2 regions of the Nitratireductor sp. J20-h4 genome follow, and region 1 is predicted to be linked to the other one. Evidence: predicted binding sites of a transcription regulator. Region 1 holds the regulator's gene; the other holds the start of a gene.
What was found. The regulator LexA, encoded in region 1, represses DNA repair genes until DNA is damaged. The targets are predictions, from matches to a motif close to TGTTCNNNNTGTGTTCNG.
Positions count from the first base shown of each region.

Region 2: the regulator LexA is predicted to act here: its motif matches at 6,855-6,872, upstream of ACT2B0_RS18815 (helicase-related protein).

Region 1 is NZ_CM165557.1:1,788,964-1,799,521, reverse strand. Features, by position in the region: gene ACT2B0_RS08790 (alkaline phosphatase family protein) at 1-990, shown strand, start outside; gene ACT2B0_RS08785 (transglutaminase-like domain-containing protein) at 987-1,871, shown strand; gene ACT2B0_RS08780 (phosphate ABC transporter substrate-binding protein) at 1,871-2,695, shown strand; gene pstC (phosphate ABC transporter permease subunit PstC) at 2,652-3,563, shown strand; gene ACT2B0_RS08770 (PstA family ABC transporter permease) at 3,547-4,380, shown strand; gene ACT2B0_RS08765 (phosphate ABC transporter ATP-binding protein) at 4,377-5,198, shown strand; gene lexA (transcriptional repressor LexA) at 5,410-6,120, shown strand; gene ACT2B0_RS08755 (ComEC/Rec2 family competence protein) at 6,220-8,628, opposite strand; gene gltX (glutamate--tRNA ligase) at 8,756-10,180, shown strand; gene gltA (citrate synthase) at 10,384-10,558, shown strand, end outside.
Region 2 is NZ_CM165557.1:3,900,877-3,911,434, forward strand. Features, by position in the region: gene ACT2B0_RS18795 (branched-chain amino acid ABC transporter substrate-binding protein) at 157-1,251, shown strand; gene ACT2B0_RS18800 (CarD family transcriptional regulator) at 1,620-2,192, opposite strand; gene fdxA (ferredoxin FdxA) at 2,553-2,891, opposite strand; gene ACT2B0_RS18810 (RNA-binding S4 domain-containing protein) at 3,022-3,399, opposite strand; gene ACT2B0_RS18815 (helicase-related protein) at 3,403-6,690, opposite strand; gene ACT2B0_RS18820 (DUF922 domain-containing protein) at 7,086-7,682, shown strand; gene phbB (acetoacetyl-CoA reductase) at 7,710-8,432, opposite strand; gene ACT2B0_RS18830 (acetyl-CoA C-acetyltransferase) at 8,554-9,741, opposite strand; gene phaR (polyhydroxyalkanoate synthesis repressor PhaR) at 9,975-10,558, shown strand, end outside.

The DNA.
Region 1 (10,558 bases):
GCGCTGGCGGAGCGGGTTCCGGGAGCGCTGATCGGCGTCGTGATCGGACGGGCCTGGTTCGCCGACCGGTCCGGAAACCGCGCCCTGGCGCGGCATCTGGTCGATGCGCTTATGAACGCCGACGCGCTGCCGCGCTTCGATCGCCGGCTGCTCGACGATTTTTGCCGGGACAATGGCGAGCGCGATTTCCCCGCCCACCGGGTCGATGCCGACACCCGGCTGACGCCCGGCGAGGCCATGCTGGTCACCAGCCATCGCGCCGATCGCGCCGAGCAGACGGTCGAGGCGCTTGCCGCGCGCTGCCGTGTGGCCACGCTGACCAGCATTTCACCACAGGTGCCGGCCGCGCGCGTCTTTTTTCCGACCCGCAGCCTTTCGGGCGGTCTGGCGCAGGCCCTGCGGGCGCGCGGCATCGCGCTGACGCGGATCGCGGAAAACTGCAAATTTCCGCATGTCACCTATTTCTTCAACGGGTTCCGGCAATCGCTGGGCGAACGCCAGGTGGCGATCCCCGATACGCCGGGCGGTCCCGAACAAAACCCGCTCATGCGGGCGGACGAAACGGTGGACGCCTGTCGCCAGGTAATGACAAGCGACCGCGAGACCGGGTTCGTCGTCAACATCCCCAATCTCGACCAGGTCGGGCATTCCGGCGATGTGGGCCTGTGCCGGCAGGCGGCGGCGGCGGTCGACCGGGCTCTTGCCGCCCTCGTCGCCCAGGCCCGCGAAACCGGCTGGACGCTGGCGGTCACCGCCGATCACGGCAACGCCGAACGGCTTTTGGACGATCAGGGCCGCGGCTTCGGATCTCACACCACAAATCCGGTCCCCTTTACCATCGTCGCGGCCGACGGCGGGCGGGCCGACTGGGCGTTTGGCGCGGGCGGGCTCGACAATGTCGCACCGACGATGGCCGCGCTCTTGGGCGTCGATCCGGCCGGGATTGGCGACGCGCCGGCGCTGATTTGCCGACAACGGAGCCTGGCATGATCATTACGCTGCGCATCGACCCGCACGAACGCTCCTCCGCGATCGGCCTGCTGGTGCCGGAGCCGCCCGACACGGCGCACCAGACCCTGGTCGGCTTCTGTGCCCCCTGCCGCTTGCCCTACCAAATCGTCCGCGAACGGCAGGCCGGCCAGCGCGCCTATCTTTTCCAGGGCGCGTTTTGCGCAAGCCTCGAATTCTCCTTCCATTTCGCCGCCGGGACCGGGTCGGGCAAAACCGACGATTTCGCCGATTTCGACAATGCCTATACGCGGCTAGCCGGCGATCTGTCCGAATTTCTCGCCCTCGAGCGACCCGCATGCGCGGCTGGCCATGGCGACGACGACATTGTCGCGGCGGTGGCGCGCCGGTTCAGCTATGGCGGGCCAAATCCCGAGCTGGCGCGTCCGGCGACGTTTTGCGGCGTGCGTTCGGGCAACTGCATCGACATCAACACCGCCCTGCTTGCCTGCCTGCGGGCGGCCGGGCGCCGGGCGGCCTATTTCGCCGGGTTTCATTTCGATCAGAACCGCGCCGGCAGCCGCGCCGACGGCATGCATTGCTGGATCGCCACCGAGACGGCGGGACGCCGTTGCGATTGGGATGTCGCCCATTGCCTGAAAGCGGGGCTGGCGCGGCCGGTGCCCGGTTTGAACCCGTTGGGCGGGGTCAGGGCCGCGTTCTCGCATGGCCGCGGGCTGGTTTTCGAAACCGCGAAGGCCCGTCTGCCGGCAATCAGCCATTTCGCCCGCCCGCGCTGGCTTCTGGCCGATGGCAGCCTGCCCGAGGCGGCCAGCAGCGCGGTGCTGACACGGCCCATGCAGACAGGCGCAGATACCCGGCACCCGGCGCAAACGGCAACCCTGGCAACAAGGAGCGCATGATGTCGGCCCCGAAATCCATTGTCGCCGTCTTGTCCGCCGCGCTCGCGCTGGCCGGTCAGGCCGTGTCGCATGCCCAGCAGGAGGTGAGGATCGTCGTCACCGGCTCGAGCACGATCGCACCGTTGATGATGGATATCGCCCAGCGCTACGAGGCCTCGCATCCGGGCGTGCAGGTCGACGTCCAGACCGGCGGCTCTTCCAGGGGCCTGTCGGACGTGCGGCGCAAACTGGCCGATATCGGCATGGTGTCGCGGGCGCTCGGCGAGGAGGAAGACGACGTCGCGGCGACGCGGATCGCGTGGGACGGCGTGGCGCTGATCGTCCATGCGCAAAATCCGCTCGAGCGCTTGTCCGACGACCAGGTGCGGGCGATCTACACCGGCCAGGTGACGCGCTGGGAGGCGCTCGGCCCCTGGGACGGGCCGATTACCGTCGTCAGCAAGGCCGAAGGCCGCTCGACGCTGGGGATATTCCTCGCCCATCTCGGCCTCGATATCCGCGATATCCGCGCCCACACCATTATCGGCGACAACGAGCAGGCGGTGAAGGTGGTGGCCGGCAACCCGAGGGCGGTGGGCTACATCTCGATCGGCGCGGCCGAATATCACGCCAGCGCCATGACCCCGATACGCGCCCTCGCGCTCGGTGCCGTCGCCCCGACCTCCGCCAATGTCGCAAACGGGTCGTACCCGGTCAGACGAGAGCTGAACCTGGTCACCTATCCCGACCCGGCGGCGCCGGTCGAAGCGTTTTTGCGGTTTGCCTCCGGACAGCAGGTGCATGACCTTATTTCAGACCATTATTTCTCGCCCGCATCGAACTAGGCCGTTTCGCGGCCCGCTCGCGCCGAAAGACCTCGTCTTCGTCGTCGTCTTGTGGGCTTCGGGCGTTCTGGCGATCGGAGCGATGGCGGGCGTCTTGATCGTGCTGGCGATCGGCGCCGCGCCCGCGCTGACCGAGGCGGGCCTGGCCGCCTTCATGGCCGATGGCGACTGGTATCCGACCGCCGGCGAATTCGGGCTGGTGGCGATGGTCGCGGCCACGCTCGCTGTGTCGGCCGGGGCGCTTGCCGTCGCCGGTCCGCTGGGAATCCTGTGCGCGGTGTATATCCGCTACTATGCCGGCGATCTCGCCGGCGCGGCCTTTCGCGTGGTGCTGATGACCCTGGCGGCCATCCCCTCGGTCGTCTACGGCCTGTGGGGCATGACGGTGCTGGTGCCGCATATCGCGGCATGGCAGCCGCCGGGCACGTCGCTCCTGGCCGGCGTGATCGTCTTGTCGATCATGGTGCTGCCGACCGTGGCCGTTCTGGCCGAGGCGGGCCTGCGCCAACTGCCGGCCTCGCTCTATCTGGGCAGCCTGGCGCTCGGATGCGCCCGCCACGCGGCGATCAAGCGCATCGTGCTGCCGTCTGCAAAGGGGGCGGTCGCGGCCGCCTGCATGCTCGGGCTCGCCCGCGCGCTCGGCGAAACGATGGCCGTGCTGATGGTGGTCGGAAACGCGGTCGCCATGCCAGACAGTCCGTTTGCGTCCGTGCGCACGCTGCCGGCCAACATCGCGCTCGAAATGGCCTACGCCATCGACGTGCATCGTTCGGCCCTGTTCGTATCCGGCCTGGTGCTGATGGCGCTGGTCGGGTTGCTGCTTGTCATGCGCTGGTACTGGGGCGGGGCCGATGCGGCGCAGTCTTAGGCCTTTCGTCAACGACCTTGTGGTGCGGGCGGCGGTGGCGGCGGTGGTGTTCGTTCTGGCCGCCATCGTTGTGCATGTGGTCACGCGCGGCGCGGCGCTGGTGTCATGGGACTTCCTCACCACCGCGCCGCGCGCGGCCGGGCGCGCCGGCGGCATCGCGCCGGTGCTTGTGTCGACGGCGGCGGTGACGGCGGTGGCGCTGGCGGCCGCCTTGCCGCTGGCGGTCGGAGCCGCCGTGTTCCTGGTCGAGGCGGTGCGCCCGGAGGCGACGGCCGCGCGCCTGACGCGGGGGTGCCTGGGCGTGCTCGCCGCCGTTCCCTCGATCGTCTTCGGTCTGGCCGGCAACATGATTTTTTGCGACTGGCTCGGCTTCGGTTTTTCCATCCTGGCCGGCGGGCTGACGCTCGCGCTGATGATCCTGCCGATCGCGGCCTGCGTGGCTGAAACCACCTTGCGCATGCACGGCGAAGACCGCAGGGCCGGCTACGCGCTCGGCCTGCCGCAGCGGCGGATCGTCTGGTCGATCATGCTGCCGGCCGCCGCGCCGGGCATCTTCGCCGGGCTGGGGCTCGGCTTCGGACGCGCGGTCGCCGAGAGCGCCGCCCTGATCTTCACCAGCGGCTACGTGGTGCGCATGCCGGATTCGGTTTTCGATTCCGGACGGACCATGGCGGTCCACATCCTCGATCTGGCGATGAACGTTCCCGGCGGCGACGGCAACGCGTTCGCGACCGCCACGGTGCTCTTGGTCTCGGTCGCCGCCGTCGTCGCTCTGTTTACGGCTTTGGACGGCAAGCAAGGCAGGGAGTTCGTATGAACGTGCAAACCACAGGCCCCCGGACGATCGATGTGTCGCCGGGCCGCGTCGAAGCGAGCCATATTCGCGTCGAAAACCTCACGATTGCCTACGGCGCCCTCACCGCCTTGTCCGACGTCACCTTGTCGATCCCGCCTGGACGCATCACCGCGCTGATCGGCCCGTCGGGCTGCGGCAAGACCAGCCTGCTGACCTGCCTCAACCGTTTGATCGACCTGATCCCGGGCGCCAGGGTGACGGGCCGCATCCTTGTGCGCGACACCGACGTGCTGGGGCGGGATGCCGACCTGCTGCGCTTGCGCAAGCGCGTCGGCATGGTGTTTCAGAAACCGAACCCGTTTCCGTTCTCGATCCGCCGCAATTTTGATATCGTGTTGAGCGAGTTCGGCGTGCGTCGGCGAGCCGACCGCGAGGCGCGCATCGACGAGTGCCTGCGCGCCGTCGGCCTCCAGGCGGAGATCGGTCACCGGCTCGACATGTCGGCCTGCGCGCTGTCCGGCGGTCAGCAGCAGCGCCTGTGCATTGCCAGGGCGCTGGCGACGCGGCCGGAAATTCTGCTTCTGGACGAACCGTGCAGTGCGCTCGACCCGATGTCGACGATGACGATCGAGCGCCTGCTGCTGAAACTCAAGGACAGCGTCACGCTGGTGATCGTCACGCACAATCTGTCGCAGGCAAGACGGATTGCCGACCGGTGCGCGCTGTTCTGGACGCGGTGCGGGACCGGCTATCTGCTCGAGCACGGCACGATGGCCGATCTGTCGGAACGGCCGCAAAACCAGGTCACGGACGACTATCTCAACGGACGAGTGGCGTAACGCCGGGTCGTACACCGCCGAGCGCCCCGACACCGGACGCCCCCCGGCCCCGCGGGCATCGCGCTGACGGGCAGGTCGTGCGCAACTGGCCGCCCGCAGCCCTTGCCGGCGTCCGCCTCGGACATTCAACGGTCGGACACTTGCGGAACAAGGTGAGAACAGATAGAGTTTGTTCTGGTTTTGTTTGTCGATGATTCCGCTGGGGGCGACCATGCTAACCCGAAAACAACACGAACTGCTGCTGTTCATCCATCAACGACTGAAGGAGACCGGCATCCCGCCCTCCTTCGACGAGATGAAGGAAGCGCTCGATCTGGCCTCCAAATCTGGTATCCACCGGCTGATCACCGCACTGGAGGAGCGCGGCTTCATCCGCCGGCTGCCCAATCGCGCCCGCGCGCTGGAAGTGCTGCGCCTGCCGGAATCGATCTCGCCGGGGCTCGGGCGACCGCGCAGCTTTTCGCCGAGCGTCATCGAGGGCAGTCTCGGCAAACCGAAACCCAAACCGGCCCCGCCCGTGTCGGACAATGACGATGCCGGCGGCGTGTCGGTGCCGGTCATGGGGCGGATCGCCGCCGGCGTGCCGATCGACGCCATCCAGCACCAGACGCACGCGATCACCGTGCCGCCCGACATGCTGTCGGCCGGCGACCATTACGCGCTCGAGGTGCGCGGCGATTCGATGATCGACGCCGGCATTCTCGACGGCGACACCGTCATCATTCGCAGCGCGGCGACCGCCAATCCCGGCGACATCGTGGTGGCGCTGGTGGAAGACGCCGAGGCGACCCTGAAACGGTTTCGGCGCAAGGGCGCCTCGATCGCGCTCGAGGCCGCCAACCCGGCCTATGAGACCCGTATCTACGGCCCCGATCAGGTCAAGGTGCAGGGACGGCTGGTCGGCCTAATCCGCCGCTACTGATTTTTCCCCGGCGCCGGGCGCGCCGGGCGGGTTTCGGCCGGAGCCGGCCGGTCCGCGGCCGCGTTCCGGGCCAGCCATCCCGTTGCGACGGCTGACGGCTCAGGTCTTGCCGCCCGTGGCGTCCTTCCCGCCTTTGCGTTTTTTGTCCTTCGTGCCTTTCTTGCCGCGTTTGTAGGGCGCGAGCCCGCGCGCTTCGCGCGAGAATTTGCGGTGCGCGAACCATGGCCGTTCGTTCCGCGGCAGGGCGAAGCGCGCTTCGGCGCGCAGCGGTTCTTCGCTCGCGCTGGCGCCCTCGGTTCCAACCTGCTTGAAACGCACCTCGAGACTGCCGCGGCGGGCGAGATCGCGGGCCGTCACGACAAGAACGTTTCTTGCCCGGCACGGATTGGCGGCGGTCGCGTCGGCGATCACGATCACGCTCGCCCGGCCGCAATATGGCGCGGCCGCGGCCTGGGTTTCGGCGTGCACCACCATGGCGCCGCGTGGATCGACGGCCTCGCAGGTCGCAGCGTCGCAGACAAAGCGCGGGTCGGCGCCGGCCTTGCCGCCGGGTTTTGCGTCGGACGCGGCCCGGTCGGGGCGCTCGAGCGGTTTGACGAAGCCCGTCGCCGCGCGCGCTTTTTGCCAGATGCCGATGGTAAAACCGTTCGGCCGCGCGCGGTTGACGGCGAGCCGGCCGTCATGGCGCATGATCGCGGCCAGTCGCGCGTCCTCCGACACCATCAGGTCGGGCGGCGTGCGCGCGGCGAACGCCGCAATTCCGGCCAGTGCGAGCGGCAGCGCCAGCCAGCGCAGGCCGGTGGTGGCGATGGTGGCGGCCAGAAGCGCGCCGGTGAACAGGATCAGCGCCAGCGGCGGCATCGCGCCAACGGCGTCGATCGGGCTGTGCTCGGAGACCCGGCGCGCCACCGCCACCATGATGGCGATCCCCTGGCCCATCACCGCCAGCGCCGGTCCCTCCAGCCCGACCGGCATCAGCACGCCGGCGGCGACGGCCGGCGGCATGATCAGCGTCGAGACGACCGGCATGGCGGCGAGGTTGGCGATCAGCCCCAGCGGGGCGATGCGGTGGAAATGCCAGATCGCGTAGACCGTGGTCGCGCCGCCCGCGATCAGCGACGTGGCGGCGATGCCGAGTAGAAAATAGGTCAGGCCGCGGCCGGCCTTGCGCAGCGCGCCCTGCGGTGGCGCGCGGCCGGCGCGCCGGCCGGCCGAGGTCCGGGTTGTCCAGCCGGCATAGGCCGCAATCAGCGCCGCGGTTGCGGCGAACGACATCTGAAAACTCGGCCCGACCACTTCGTGCGGCGCCAGCGCGGCGATGATCAGCGCGGCAATCGCCAGATTACGCATGGTGATCGCCGCGCGGTCGAACAACAGCGCGATCAGCATCACCGCGATCATGATGAAGGAACGCTGGGCGGCAACCGCCGCGCCGGAAATCGCCAGATAATAGGCGGCTGCCGCCAGCGCCAGCGCGGCGGCGTATTTTTTGACCGGATGGCGCGAGGCAAAGCCCGGCGCAAGCGCGAACAGCGCCCGCAGCGCCAGCATCACCGTGCCGGCGACCAGCGCCATGTGCAGCCCGGAGATCGACAGGATATGCGCCAGTCCGGCCCGGCGCAGCGCCTCCTCGACCTCCTCGGGAATGCCGGCGCGGGTGCCGGCGATCAGCGCGGCGGCGATCTCGCCCTCCGCGCCCGCGATATGGCGCCGGATCCGGCCGGCGATTGCTTGGCGCATATTGGCCAAGCCGGCGGCGAGACGCCCGGGCGCGCCGGCCGTGCCGGCGGACGGGCGTTTTTCGGGCGTGCCGAGGAAAAATCCGGTCGCGCCGATGCCGGCCATGTAGCTTTCGAACGCGAAATCATAGCCGTAGGGCCTGACCGGTCCGGAAGGCGGGAAAAGCCGCACGACGCCATGAATGCGCTCGCCGGCGGCGATGCCGGGATCGGCGCGCGCGGTGACGCGGACACGATCGGGCGCGTAGCGCAGCAGCGGCCGGCGCGTCGCCTCGACATCGATCGTGAAGCGGGTGCGTCCGCTCGCCTGGTGCTCGACCCTGACCACCCGTCCGGTCAGGACGGTCGAGACGGCGGAGCCCAGCATGGCGGTGTCGGCGCGCACGGTTTCAACCTTGCCGGCGACTGCGCCGGCCGCTGCAAACGCGAACGCCGCGCAAAGCCGTGCCGCGACCCCGTGTCGGGCGACAAGAAACCAGCCCGCCACCGGCCCGACAAGCGCGGCCGCAAGCAACGGCCAGCCCGGCTCGAAGGGCAGCGCGAAATAGAGGGCGGCGCCGGCGCAAAACAGCACCGGAACCAGGAGAAAGGGCGTGCCGCGCGCGTCTTCCAGCGCCAATGCCGCGGCAAGGGCGCGGCCGACGGACGCCAGGGCGCCCGATATGGATGCCGGCCGGGTGCGATCGGGCTGCCGACCGGCCGGCAGACGCGCGCCGTCGGCCGCGGGCGCGGTCGCCGTTTCCAGGCGCTGTGTCTCCATCGTGCTCATCGGGCCGTCGCCTCACGATGCGGCCGGCGCTTGCGCGGCCGGTCACCTATGCTACATGAACGCCGATCAAAATCACCCGCAGGCCGGCCGATCGCGCGGCGGGCCCGCAAACCTCCTGGACATCGCCATGACCAAGACCGTCGTCACGCGCTTCGCGCCCTCGCCCACCGGCTATCTGCATATTGGCGGAGCACGCACTGCGCTGTTCAACTGGCTCTATGCCAGGCATACGGGCGGCCAGATGCTGCTGCGCATCGAGGACACCGACCGCGAACGCTCGACCGAGGCGGCCACCGCCGCGATCCTCGACGGGCTTTCCTGGCTTGGCCTCGACTGGCACGGCGAGCCCGTCTCGCAGGCCGCGCGCGCCGACCGACACCGAGAAATCGCCGAGGAACTGGTGCGGCGCGGCGAGGCCTATTATTGCTACGCCAGCCAGGCCGAGCTGGAGGCCATGCGCGAAAGCGCCCGCGCCGAAGGCCGCCCGCCGCGTTATGACGGGCGCTGGCGCGACCGTGATCCGGCCGAGGCTCCCGCCGGCGTCGACCCGGTGGTGCGCATCAAGGCACCGCGGACCGGCGAGACACTGGTCGCCGACCGGGTCCAGGGCGAGGTCCGTTTCCCGAACAAGGATCTCGACGATTTCGTCATCCTGCGCTCTGACAAGAGCCCGACCTATATGCTGGCCGTGGTCGTCGACGACCACGACATGGGGGTGACCCACATCATTCGCGGCGACGACCACCTCACCAATGCGGCGCGCCAGACCATCATCTACCGGGCGATGGGCTGGGAGGTGCCGACAATGGCGCATATTCCGCTGATCCACGGGCCGGACGGGGCAAAACTGTCCAAGCGGCACGGCGCTCTGGGCGTAGAGGCCTATCGCGCCATGGGCTATCTGCCGGCGGGCCTGCGCAATTATCTGGCGCGGCTCGGCTGGAGCCATGGCGACGACGAGATCATGTCGACTGAGGACATGATCGGCTGGTTCGAGATCGAGGACGTCAACAAGGGCGCGGCGCGGTTCGATTTCAAGAAGCTGGAAGCGGTGAACGGCCATCATCTGCGGTCGATGGCCGACGCGGAGCTGCTCGACCTTTTGATCGCCACCCTGCCTTATCTGGACGGCGGGCCGGCGGTGGCCGAGCGGCTCGACGCGGCGAAAAAAACAATGCTGCTGGCCGCCCTGCCCGGCTTGAAGGAGCGTGCCAAGACCCTGGTCGAGCTGCTTGAGAACGCAGCCTATCTGTTCGCCGAACGCCCGCTATCCTTCGACGACAAGGCCGCCGCGCTGCTCGACGCACCCGCACGCCGGACGCTGGCCGGCGCCCGAACCGCACTGGAAGGCGTCGGTCAGGACTGGAGCGCGGCGACGGCGGAAGCGGCGGTGCGCGACTTCGCCGCCGAAGCCGGGCTGAAACTGGGCGCGGTCGCCCAGCCATTGCGCGCCGCGCTTACCGGGCGCACGGTTTCGCCGGGCGTGTTCGACGTGCTGGCGGTGCTGGGCCGCGAGGAAAGTCTGGCCCGCATCGGCGACGCCATTGGCTGATCGCGATTTGCGCGACGGTGTCGTGAAACGCTATTATGGGTGTGAAAGAACCGGTCCGGCCGGCTCTTTTGCACCGCAGCATTACCGTTTCGGCCAGCTTGGCACGAAACGGGAAATAGGATAGCTAAAGCGCACTTTTGACACCGCGAAATCCCACGCGGCGCTTCCCGTTTGGCTAGCCATTTTAGACGAAGGAGTTCTCCATGACAGATTCCACCGCAAAGCTCGAATATGGCGGCAAAAGTTTGGATTTGAACGTTAGGCCAGGATCCGTCGGCCCGAGCGTGGTGGATATCGCGTCCCTCTACAAAGATTCCGGCATGTTCACCTACGACCCCGGTTTCACCTCCACGGCCAGCTGCGAATCGAAGATTACCT
Region 2 (10,558 bases), 2.1 Mb from region 1:
AAACCGCCGACCAGGCGCGGCAGAAAGCCTTTATTTCCCCGCGAAATTGGGCTTTTATGTCGAGAGGCGGGAAGGGAACCCCGCATGCAACCGGACCGGAGAAAAAACACCATCGCCGCCGGTTTTTCCAATTGTCAGGTGTTTAAGGGAGTCACCATGAAAAAGGCATTATTGGCGAGCGTTGCGCTGACCTTCGCAATGTCGACCGCAGCGTATGCGGACATCGTAATCGCGACAGCCGGCCCGATGACCGGACAGTACGCGTCTTTCGGCGCACAGATGAAGGCCGGCGCCGAACAGGCCGTGGAAGACATCAACGCCGCCGGTGGCGTCAATGGCGAAATGCTGAAGCTGGAGATCGGCGACGACGCATGCGATCCCAAGCAGGCCGTGGCTGTCGCCAACCAGTTTGCCGGCTCGGGCGTTGTCTTCGTGGCCGGGCATTTCTGCTCGGGGTCGTCGATCCCGGCCTCGTCGGTCTATGCCGATGAGGGCATCGTGCAGATTTCGCCGGCCTCGACCAATCCGAAATTCACCGACGAGCGTCCGGGCGAAGGCGTGTTCCGCGTCTGCGGCCGCGACGATCAGCAGGGCGATGTCGCCGGCGCCTATCTGGCCGAAAACTTCGCCGACAAGAAGGTTGCCTTCGTCCACGACAAGACCGCCTATGGCAAGGGTCTCGCGGACGCCACCATGTCGGCCTACGAGAAGGCGGGCGGCAAGCCGGCCCTCTACGAGGCCTACACCGCCGGTGAAAAGGACTACACCGCGCTGGTCTCGAAGCTGAAGCAGGAAGGCGTCGGCGTGCTTTATGTCGGCGGCTATCACACCGAAGCTGGCCTGATGGCGCGCCAGATGCGCGAACAGGGCATGGACACCATCCTGGTTTCCGGCGACGCGCTCGTCACCGACGAGTATTGGGCCATTACCGGCGACGCCGGTGAGGGCACGCTGATGACCTTCTCGCCGGATCCGCGCAAGAACCCCGACGCAGCTCCGCTGGTCGAGAAGTTCCGCGCCAAGGGCATCGAGCCGGAAGGTTATGTGCTTTACACCTACGCCGCGATCCAGGCCTGGGCCGACGCGGTCAAGACGGGCGGCTCGACCGATTTCGAACCGGTGGTCAAGGCGCTCAACGACGGCAAGTTCAATACCGTCCTTGGTGAGCTGGAGTTCAACGAGACCGGCGACGTGACGCTGCCCGGCTACGTCTTCTACGAGTGGAAGGACGGCAAGTACGACTATCTCTGATCCCGGCATCGGCCAGGATCCTGTCCAACCGAAGGCCCGGGCGCGTCCCGGGCCCAGAGGCTCGAAAAACCCCGCCGATCTTCGGCGGGGTTTTTTCATCGGGGCGACGGTGCCGGTTTGTGGCGCGTCCCGGACTGATTGCCACCGTGGCGTGCGGTCTCCCAGCGATACCGCTGCGGCATTATCCACCGGATGATTGACACCAACTCGGCCGCCGCTGGCTGCGTCTCGAGACCGATCCGGTCTTGCACGACCGTCTTCGACATGCCCCTCGGGGCGAAGATCGGCAAGCGCCGGCAATCTGGCGCAATAAAAAAGCCCGGTCGGAAGTCGACCGGGCTTTCTCGCAAATGCTGACGGAAGAGAGCTTACGCGGCTTCTTCCTGCTCGGAATCTTCATTGTCGGCCTTGGCGCCGCGACGCGGACCCTTGGCCAGATTGGCCTCGATCAGGCGGACCGACTCCGTCTCCGACATCTTGTTGACGGCGGCGATTTCGCGCGCCATGCGGTCAAGCGCGGCCTCGTAGAGCTGGCGTTCCGAATAGGACTGTTCCGGCTGGTTCTCGGCACGATAAAGGTCGCGCACCACTTCCGAAATCGAGATCAGATCGCCCGAATTGATCTTGGCGTCGTATTCCTGCGCGCGGCGCGACCACATGGTGCGCTTGACGCGGGCGCGGCCCTGCACGACCTTCAGCGCACGTTCGACATAATCGGTTTCAGCGAGTTTGCGCATGCCCACGGAGGTCGCCTTGGCGACCGGCACTTTCAGCCGCATCTTGTCCTTCTGAAAGTCGATCACGAACAGTTCCAGCTTGTGTCCGGCAACCTCCTGCTCCTCGATCGCGACAATCTGTCCCACGCCGTGCGCGGGGTAGACGATGAATTCCGCGGTCTTGAAGCCCTGGCGGCTTGCGCTTTTCTTCTGCTGGGATGCCATACGCCCTAAACTCCTTGTTTGCGGCTCCGGCTTTTGTGCCGGATTCCTGTCCCGAACGACGAAATGCCGTCCGAAACCCTGGCAGGGACGCAAAACGAACTGTTTCCGGCAAACGGGCAGCGACCGGCGCGCAGGCGGTGAACCTGGCCAAGTCGCCTCGGACCGGAAACTGTAAGCACCTTTCGATGATTAAGGTTTTTGCGCCATCAAAAGACGAGGTAACGCCTATAGGATGATCACTTCTATCACAATTATGCGAAAGAATCAACAACTTGCCGCAACAGCGAACGCCTTCGCGGCCTTATGCTTAAGGTCGCGAAACGTTCAGTCGGCAAATTCGTCGGCCCGGCTGACGGATGCCTAATCGCCCTCTCCGGGCTCCGGAGAAAAATACTTCTCGAATTTATTGTCGACGCCGTCGAAGTCCTTGCCGTCGGCCGGCGGCTCCTTCTTGGCGGTAATGTTCGGCCATTTCTCGGCGTAGTCGGCATTGACCTTCAGCCATGAATCAAGGCCCGGCTCGGTGTCCGGCTTGATCGCGTCGGCGGGGCATTCAGGTTCGCACACGCCACAGTCGATGCACTCGTCGGGATGGATGACGAGCATGTTCTCGCCTTCGTAAAAGCAATCGACCGGACAGACCTCGATACAGTCCATGTATTTGCACTTGATGCAATTGTCGATGACGACATAGGTCATGAAGGCACTCCGGGAGCATGCGGCCTGCAACGTTTGCCGGTGAGGTAGCGCCTTTGCAATAGCCGTGCAAGAGGCGCCTTGTCGTCAATCCGGGACTGCGCGGAATGGTTTTGCGCCGACCGCTGGGGCGTTAGGGTTCGCCGCGCCATTTGTCCATCGCGCGGCGTTCCTTCTTGGTCGGGCGGCCTGCGCCGGCGTCGCGGAGACCGGCCACGACGGGCTTCTCGCTCGCCACCGGCTTCGGCGTCAGGTCCTCGTACAGCGCGCGCGCTTCCGTGGCCGGGCCGCGCCGCATGCCGGTGTCGAGGATGCGGTAGACCAGAATGTCGCGGGCACGCGCAATGGTCAGCACATCGTCGGCGCGCACCTGGTAGGCGGCCTGGGTGATCTTTTCGCGATTGACCCTGACACCGCCCGCCTGCACCAGTCTGGCCGCCAGGGAACGCGACTTGGCCACGCGGGCGTAGAACAGCCATTTGTCGATGCGTTGGCGCTCGGGCCCGGCCATGGTCTACTTCTTGAGCTGCTCCTTGAGCGCGGCCAGCTTGGCAAACGGAGAATCGGGATCGATGCGATCCCGTTTGTCGTCGCGCCGGGGCGTGAAATGCGGCTTGTCCTTGCCGCCTCCGCGCCGATTGCCGCCGCCCTTGCGGCCTGGTTTGCCGGCCCCGTCGCCATCGCCACCGCTCTTGGCGCGCCCGCCCTGGGCCTGGTCGCCTTTGGCATGCTTGTTGAAGCGCTGTCTGCCGTCTCCCTCGCCCGCCGCGTGACGATGTTTGCGCGCTGCGCCGTCGCGGCCGGAGCGGTTCCGGTTGCCGCCCGTGCGGCCGGGGCGCCACAGCGTCACCAGTTTCGGTTCGCCCGTCCCGGCGTCCGCCTCCGTCTGTGCCGCGCCGCCGTCCCCGGCGCTCGTCTGGTCGACGGCTTCGACGGCCGCTGCGGTCTGCCCTTCGCCCGGCCTGACACGATCGGAAGACTGCTTCTCTGCCGGATCATGCCCGACCACTGCCGGCGTTTCGTCGGCAGTGGTTTCCGACGCCTCCGGCGCGGCAACGGGCGCTTCGGCCTCCGCCGCGCCGTCATCCGCGGTCATCGGCGTTTCGACGCCAGCTACGGGATCCGTGTCGTTTGCGCTGAGCGGGTCCGCCTGCGGCGCGGCGCCTTCCGTTGCCGTTTCCGTCCGGCCGTCACCGGCTTCGGCGCCGGCTTCCGTTGTGCCCGTGCCCGAAGCAGGAGCCGGCTCTCCCTCGTCCGTTGCCCCGGCGGCGGCCTGGGCTGCGGCGGAAGCCTTCGCTGCGGCTTCGGCATCGAGCGCGTGGATCCGCGCTTTCACCTCTTCGGCCGGCTTGGGCTCGCCGCGATAGCCAAGGCCCTTGAGAATCTCGTCCATGTCCTCCGCGGTCGCGCCGAGGATCGACATCATCGCCGGCGTGACCACAAAGGCATTGCCGTCGAAGCCCCCGTCGGGGCGCGAGCCCGTACCCGGCCGCCATGCCAGCGCGGGGCGGATCAGATCGGCCAGCCGCTCGAGAATGTCGATGCGCACCGCCCGCCGTCCGAGTCGGCGAAAGCCCGCAAGGCGATAGAATTCCTTTTCGAAGCCCGGCTCGATGACCAGCGACGTCCGCCCGGTGGCGAGCCCGTTGACGACATCGCCGAAACCGGGCTTGTCCTTGCCGTCGTTCGGCAGCGCCCACAACAGCGTCACCAGCCCGGCCGGGCCGGGCTTCAGCAGCGCCGGCACGAAGATGTGATAGGCGCCGAAGCGCACGCCAAGCCGCCGAAGCGCGCCACGCGCCTCCTGATCGAGCCCGCGCACCTCGTCGGCCACCTCGCGGCGGGCGATCAGGCCGAGATTTTCAACCAGCCGGAACGCAATGCCGCGGGCGATGCCGGAAAGCTGTTCGGCGTCGCGCAAATCGACCAGCGGCTTGAGCAGACTGGCGATCTGGAAGGCGACGAAACGCTCGATGCGCGCCGCGATCTTGTCGCGCGCCGGGCCGGTCACCTGCTCGTCGGCCAGAAGCACCGCGCGCGGTCGCAGAATATCCTCGCCGGCCACCAGCGTGGCCACCGGCGCGCCGATCCAGCGCACGACGCCGTCGGACCCGAGCGCAAGGTCGCCGTTGCCGGTGGCCGCGAAGCGCTCGGCACGGGCCTCGAATTCCTGCGCCAGCGCCTTTTGCGCGGCCGCCTTCACCGCGCGCGCGTCCTCGCCGCCGGCCGACTGGTCGGCGGTGAAGCGGAATCCCTGCAATTCGCCGACATGATGGCCCTCCACAAGGACCTGTCCGGACGGATTGATTTCAGCGTCAAGCATCGTGTTTTCTCTCAGCCGCTTCATAAGCACGGAAGTCCTGCGGTCAACGAAGCGTTTCGTCAACCGCTCATGTAACGCATCGGACAGCCGATCCTCGATCTCACGCGTTTTTTCCTGCCAGTGTGCCGGATCGGCAAGCCAGCCAGGACGGTGGGAAACGAAGGTCCAGGTACGGATCTGCGCGATCCGCTGCGACAGCGCGTCGATCTCGCCCTGGGTCGTATCGGCCCGGCGCACCTGCTCGGCCATGTAGTTTTCGTCGACATGACCGCGGCGCACGATATCACTATAGATGGCGCCGATCAGATCGGCATGCTGGGCCGGCGCGATCCGGCGATAGTCCGGCAACGCGCACACATCCCACAAGGCCGCGACCCGCTCGCGCGTCGTGGCCAGGTCGCGGATGGCGGCATCCCGGATCACCGTCTCCAGCGCCTGCTGATCGACCGCCGGCGGCGCCCGGGTCAGCCCTTCGACCGGCGCCGCGGTCTCGATCGACCGGCGCAACGCGTCGAGACTGGAAAACTCGAACTCGGCGGTGCGCCATTGCAGCACCCGGACCGGCTCGAAATCGTGCGCCTCGATCTTTTCGACGAGGTCGTCGTCGAACGGATCGACCTGGCCGGTGACCCCGAACGTACCGTCGCGCATGTGACGGCCGGCGCGGCCGGCGATCTGGCCAAGCTCCGCGGCGGTGAGCTGACGGTACTGGTAGCCGTCGAATTTGCGGTTCTGCGCGAAGGCGACATGGTCGACATCGAGATTGAGCCCCATGCCGATTGCATCAGTGGCGACCAGATAGTCGACATCGCCCGACTGGTAGAGCGCGACCTGGGCATTGCGCGTGCGCGGGCTGAGCGCGCCGAGCACCACCGCCGCGCCGCCGCGCTGGCGACGGATCAGCTCGGCGATCGCGTAGACCTCGTCGGCGGAAAAGGCGACGATTGCCGTGCGCGGCGGCAGCCGTGTGATCTTCTTGGAGCCCGAATAGGCAAGATGCGACATGCGCGGCCGGGTGACGACCGACAGGCCCTTGAGCAGCTTTTCCAGAATGCCGCGCATTGTGGCCGCGCCGAGCAGCAGCGTTTCCTGCCGGCCGCGAAGATGCAGGATACGGTCGGTGAAGATATGGCCACGCTCCAGATCGCCGGCGAGCTGCACCTCGTCGATCGCCACGAAGGCGGCGTCGGTGTCGCGCGGCATCGCCTCCACCGTACAGACCGAGAAACGCGCGCCGGGCGGCTGGATCTTCTCCTCGCCGGTAATCAGCGCGACATTGTCGACGCCGACCTTCTCGGCGACACGCCCGTAGACCTCGCGCGCCAGAAGCCGCAATGGCAGGCCGATCACGCCGGTTTCGTGCGCGACCATCCGTTCGATGGCCAGATGGGTCTTGCCGGTATTGGTCGGTCCGAGAATGGCGGTCACGTCGCGCCCGGACACAATCAGCGGACCATGCTGTTTCGGCTGGATATTCATGAAATGGCAATCAGGCCCTTCGCGCCAATGCCCTTTTGTCGCCGTCCGATTGTTCCGGCGCCATGCACGGTGGGCGAAGTGAGGGCGGATTTCGCTACGAAGACATAGGTGCTTTCGTCTCCGAACACAATCGTCGGCGCACTCGACACGGTGTCCGCCGCAATTGGAACGAGACTGGAACGAATCGGCTACGAATCGCTCACACATGCTGATTCAGGTTTTGTTCCCTGCCCCCATATGGTGTCGACCCGACCGCCGGACACCAGATCGTGATTCAGCCGCCCTGCCGGTGTTGCGTATATCGGTGCCATCAGACTTGGCCTCGGGACGCGGCCGGTGCAGGATGCGGCCTATCGGCCAAACGGCTGCGGGACGGACCCGGGGTGGAGCCGGACATGCGCGGGCATCATCTTGAAACGGCAGTAGCCGGGACAGCGCCGCGATGGCTGTTTGCGGCGGCTTTGCTGCTCGGCGCCATCGCGCCGAGCGCGGGCTGGGCGGGCGACGAAACCCGGATCACCCGGCGTTATTACGCCATCAGCGGCCAATCCCGCGCCGAACTGGTTGCATCGGTGCGGCGCAATGCGCCCCGCGCCGGCTCGGCCTATGGCATCGGCTTCATCGATTTTGACCCGCGCTATACATTCACGCCGCACGCCAGGGGCTGCCGGGTCGACAAGGCCACGGTCGGCCTGCGGATCGTGTTGCGCCTGCCGCGCTGGAACGGAGCCGGGGACACGCCGCGCGCCGTCAGGCGGCTTGCCGCCCGTTTCGAGCGCGCGATCACAGCGCATGAAATGCAGCATGTGCGCATCGCCAAGCGTCATGCAAGACGCATGGCGCGCCAGATCGCTGGTCTCAAGCCGGCCGAGAACTGCTGGAGGTTGCGGCAAACGGCTCAGGCCCTGATCGCGCGACACAAAAAGGCCCACCGCGCCAGTCAGGCCGCCTTCGACCGGCGCACGCGCAAGGCCATCAAGCGGCTCTTGTGAAGACGCCGCGGCAGCGCCGTTCATTCTTCAGCTAAAATACTGTCCGCCATTGGCCGTGATCGTCGAGCCGGTGATGAAACCGGCATCGTCGGAGGCGAGAAAGACAACGCAGCGCGCGATCTCGTCCGCCTCGCCGAGGCGTCCGACCGGAATCTGGGCGATGATCGCCTCGCGCACCTTCTCCGGGACGGCCATGACCATGTCGGTCCCGATATAGCCGGGGCAGATCGCGTTGACGGTAATGCCGTTGCGCGCGCCTTCCTGGGCCAGCGCCTTGGTGAAGCCGAGATCGCCGGCCTTGGATGCGGAATAGTTGGCCTGGGCGAACTGGCCCTTCTGGCCGTTTATGGAGGAGATGGTGATGACGCGGCCGAACTTGCGCTCGCGCATACCGTTCCAGACCGGGTGGGTCATGTTGAAAACACCGTTGAGATTGGTGTTGATGACATCGGCCCACTGCTCCCTGGTCATCTTGTGGAACGGCGCATCGCGGGTGATGCCGGCATTGTTGACCAGGATGTCGACCGGGCCGAGATCGGCCTCGACCTGAGCGATGCCGCCGGCGCAGGCGTCGTAATCGGCCACCGACCATTTGTAGACCGGAATGCCGGTCTCGGCGTTGAAGTTCTGTGCCGCCTCGTCATTGCCGGCATAGTTGGCCGCAACCTTGCAGCCGGCATCCTTGAGCGCGACGGCGATTGCCGCCCCGATGCCGCGCGTTCCTCCGGTGACGATCGCCGTTCTGGCCATGTGGTCTTCCTCCCTGTCTGCGGAGAGGCTTGCGGCCTGCGGCGGCTGGCGAAGTGCGGGTGGAAGCCGCTTCGCTCTTGTCCCGCCGGTCCCGCGCGCCCTCCCTGCTTTCTTGGTTTGCTCAGTTCATCGCTTCCACGCACATGGCGACCCCCATGCCGCCGCCGATGCACAAGGTGGCAAGGCCCTTCTTCGCACCGCGCCGCTGCATCTCGTGCACCAGCGTATTGAAGATGCGCGCGCCGGAGGCGCCGATCGGATGGCCGATCGCGATCGCGCCGCCATTGACGTTCACGATCTCCGGGTTCCAGCCCATATCCTTGTTGACCGCGCAGGCCTGCGCGGCGAAGGCCTCGTTGGCCTCGACCAGATCGAGATCCCCCGCTTTCCAGCCGGCCCGTTCCAGCGCCTTGCGCGAGGCCGGGATCGGCCCCGTCCCCATCACCTTGGGATCGACGCCGGCGGTCGCCCACGACACGATGCGCGCCAAAGGCTTGACGCCGCGACGGGCCGCCTCGTCCTCGCTCATCAGCAGCGCCGCGGCCGCGCCGTCATTGATCCCCGACGCGTTCGCCGCCGTCACGGACCCCTCTTTGTCGAAGGCCGGCCGCAGCTTCTGCATGGCCTCGATGGTGGCGCCGTGGCGGATATATTCGTCGGCGTCGACCACGATGTCGCCCTTGCGCGTCTTGATCGTCACGGCCACGATCTCGTCCTTGAACCTGCCGGCCTTCTGGGCGGCTTCCGCCTTGTTTTGCGAGGCGAGCGCGAACTGGTCCTGGTCGTCGCGGGAAATCTGGAACTGGCGCGCCACGTTCTCCGCCGTCACGCCCATGTGATAGCCGTTGAACGCATCCCACAACCCGTCCCGGATCATGGTGTCGATCATGGCGTAGTCGCCCATCTTCACGCCGGCGCGCAGATGCTGGCAATGCGGCGACAGCGACATCGATTCCTGGCCGCCCGCCACGATGATCCGGGCATCGCCGCTGGCGATCTGCTGCATGCCGACCGCGATCGCCCGCAGGCCCGATCCACAGACCTGGTTCAGCCCCCAGGCGCTGGTTTCCTTGGGCATGCCGGCCGCCATCGAGGCCTGGCGCGCCGGGTTCTGGCCCTGTCCGGCCGTAAGCACCTGCCCCAGGATCACCTCGTCGACCTCGGCCGGCTCGACACCGGCCCGCGCCAGCACTTCCTTGAGCACGACCGCGCCGAGATCGTGCGCGGGCGTGGTGGCGAACGCGCCGTTGAAGGAACCAACCGCGGTGCGCGCGGCGCTGGCGATGACGATGGAGGGCGAAGCGGACATCCTGGTCTCCCTGTGTGCGGGCATCTGGCAACTTTGTTGCCCGTAGCATGGCGCGAGTCAAATTCGAAATGCGCGGCAGAGCGCCTCGCCGCCCCGCAAGCCCGGAGCGGCCGGGCGCTGTTTCCTGCAGCGCACAAATCGCTTTTCATTGATGCGGCTTTGCGCATATCGTGAAATATGCGACATGTCGCAACCGCGGACGAAGTATCGTTTCGGCAATCTGGGAGGTTCGCGTGCCTGGCAAGGACGATCCGGTGATCATCAAGAAATACGCCAACCGCCGCCTCTACAATACCGGCACATCCACCTATGTGACGCTTGAGGACCTGGCCGAAATGGTCAAGCGCGGCGAGGACTTCACCGTACAGGACGCCAAGTCCGGCGAAGACATCACCCATCCCGTGCTGACGCAGATCATTTTCGAACTGGAAAACAAGGACGGGCAGAACATGCTGCCCGTTTCCTTTCTGCGGCAATTGATCTCGTTTTACGGCGACCAGATGCAGATGATCGTGCCCAGTTTTCTGGAGCAGTCGATGTTCGCCTTCGCCAAGGAGCAGGAGCGGTTCCGCGAACAGATGAAGGATGCCATCGGCCAGGCTCCCATGGACATGATGGGCATGTCGACGCCGATGAAGGCGATCGAGGAACAGACCCGCCGCAACATGGAAATTTTCCAGAACGCGATGCGCATGTTCACGCCTTTTCCCGCGACCGCATCCCCGGACACGGCCGATAAACCCGAACAGGCGCCGGCCGCGTCCGGGGATGCGCCCGACGATCTGCGCGACCTGAAGGAGCAGATCGCCGCCATGCA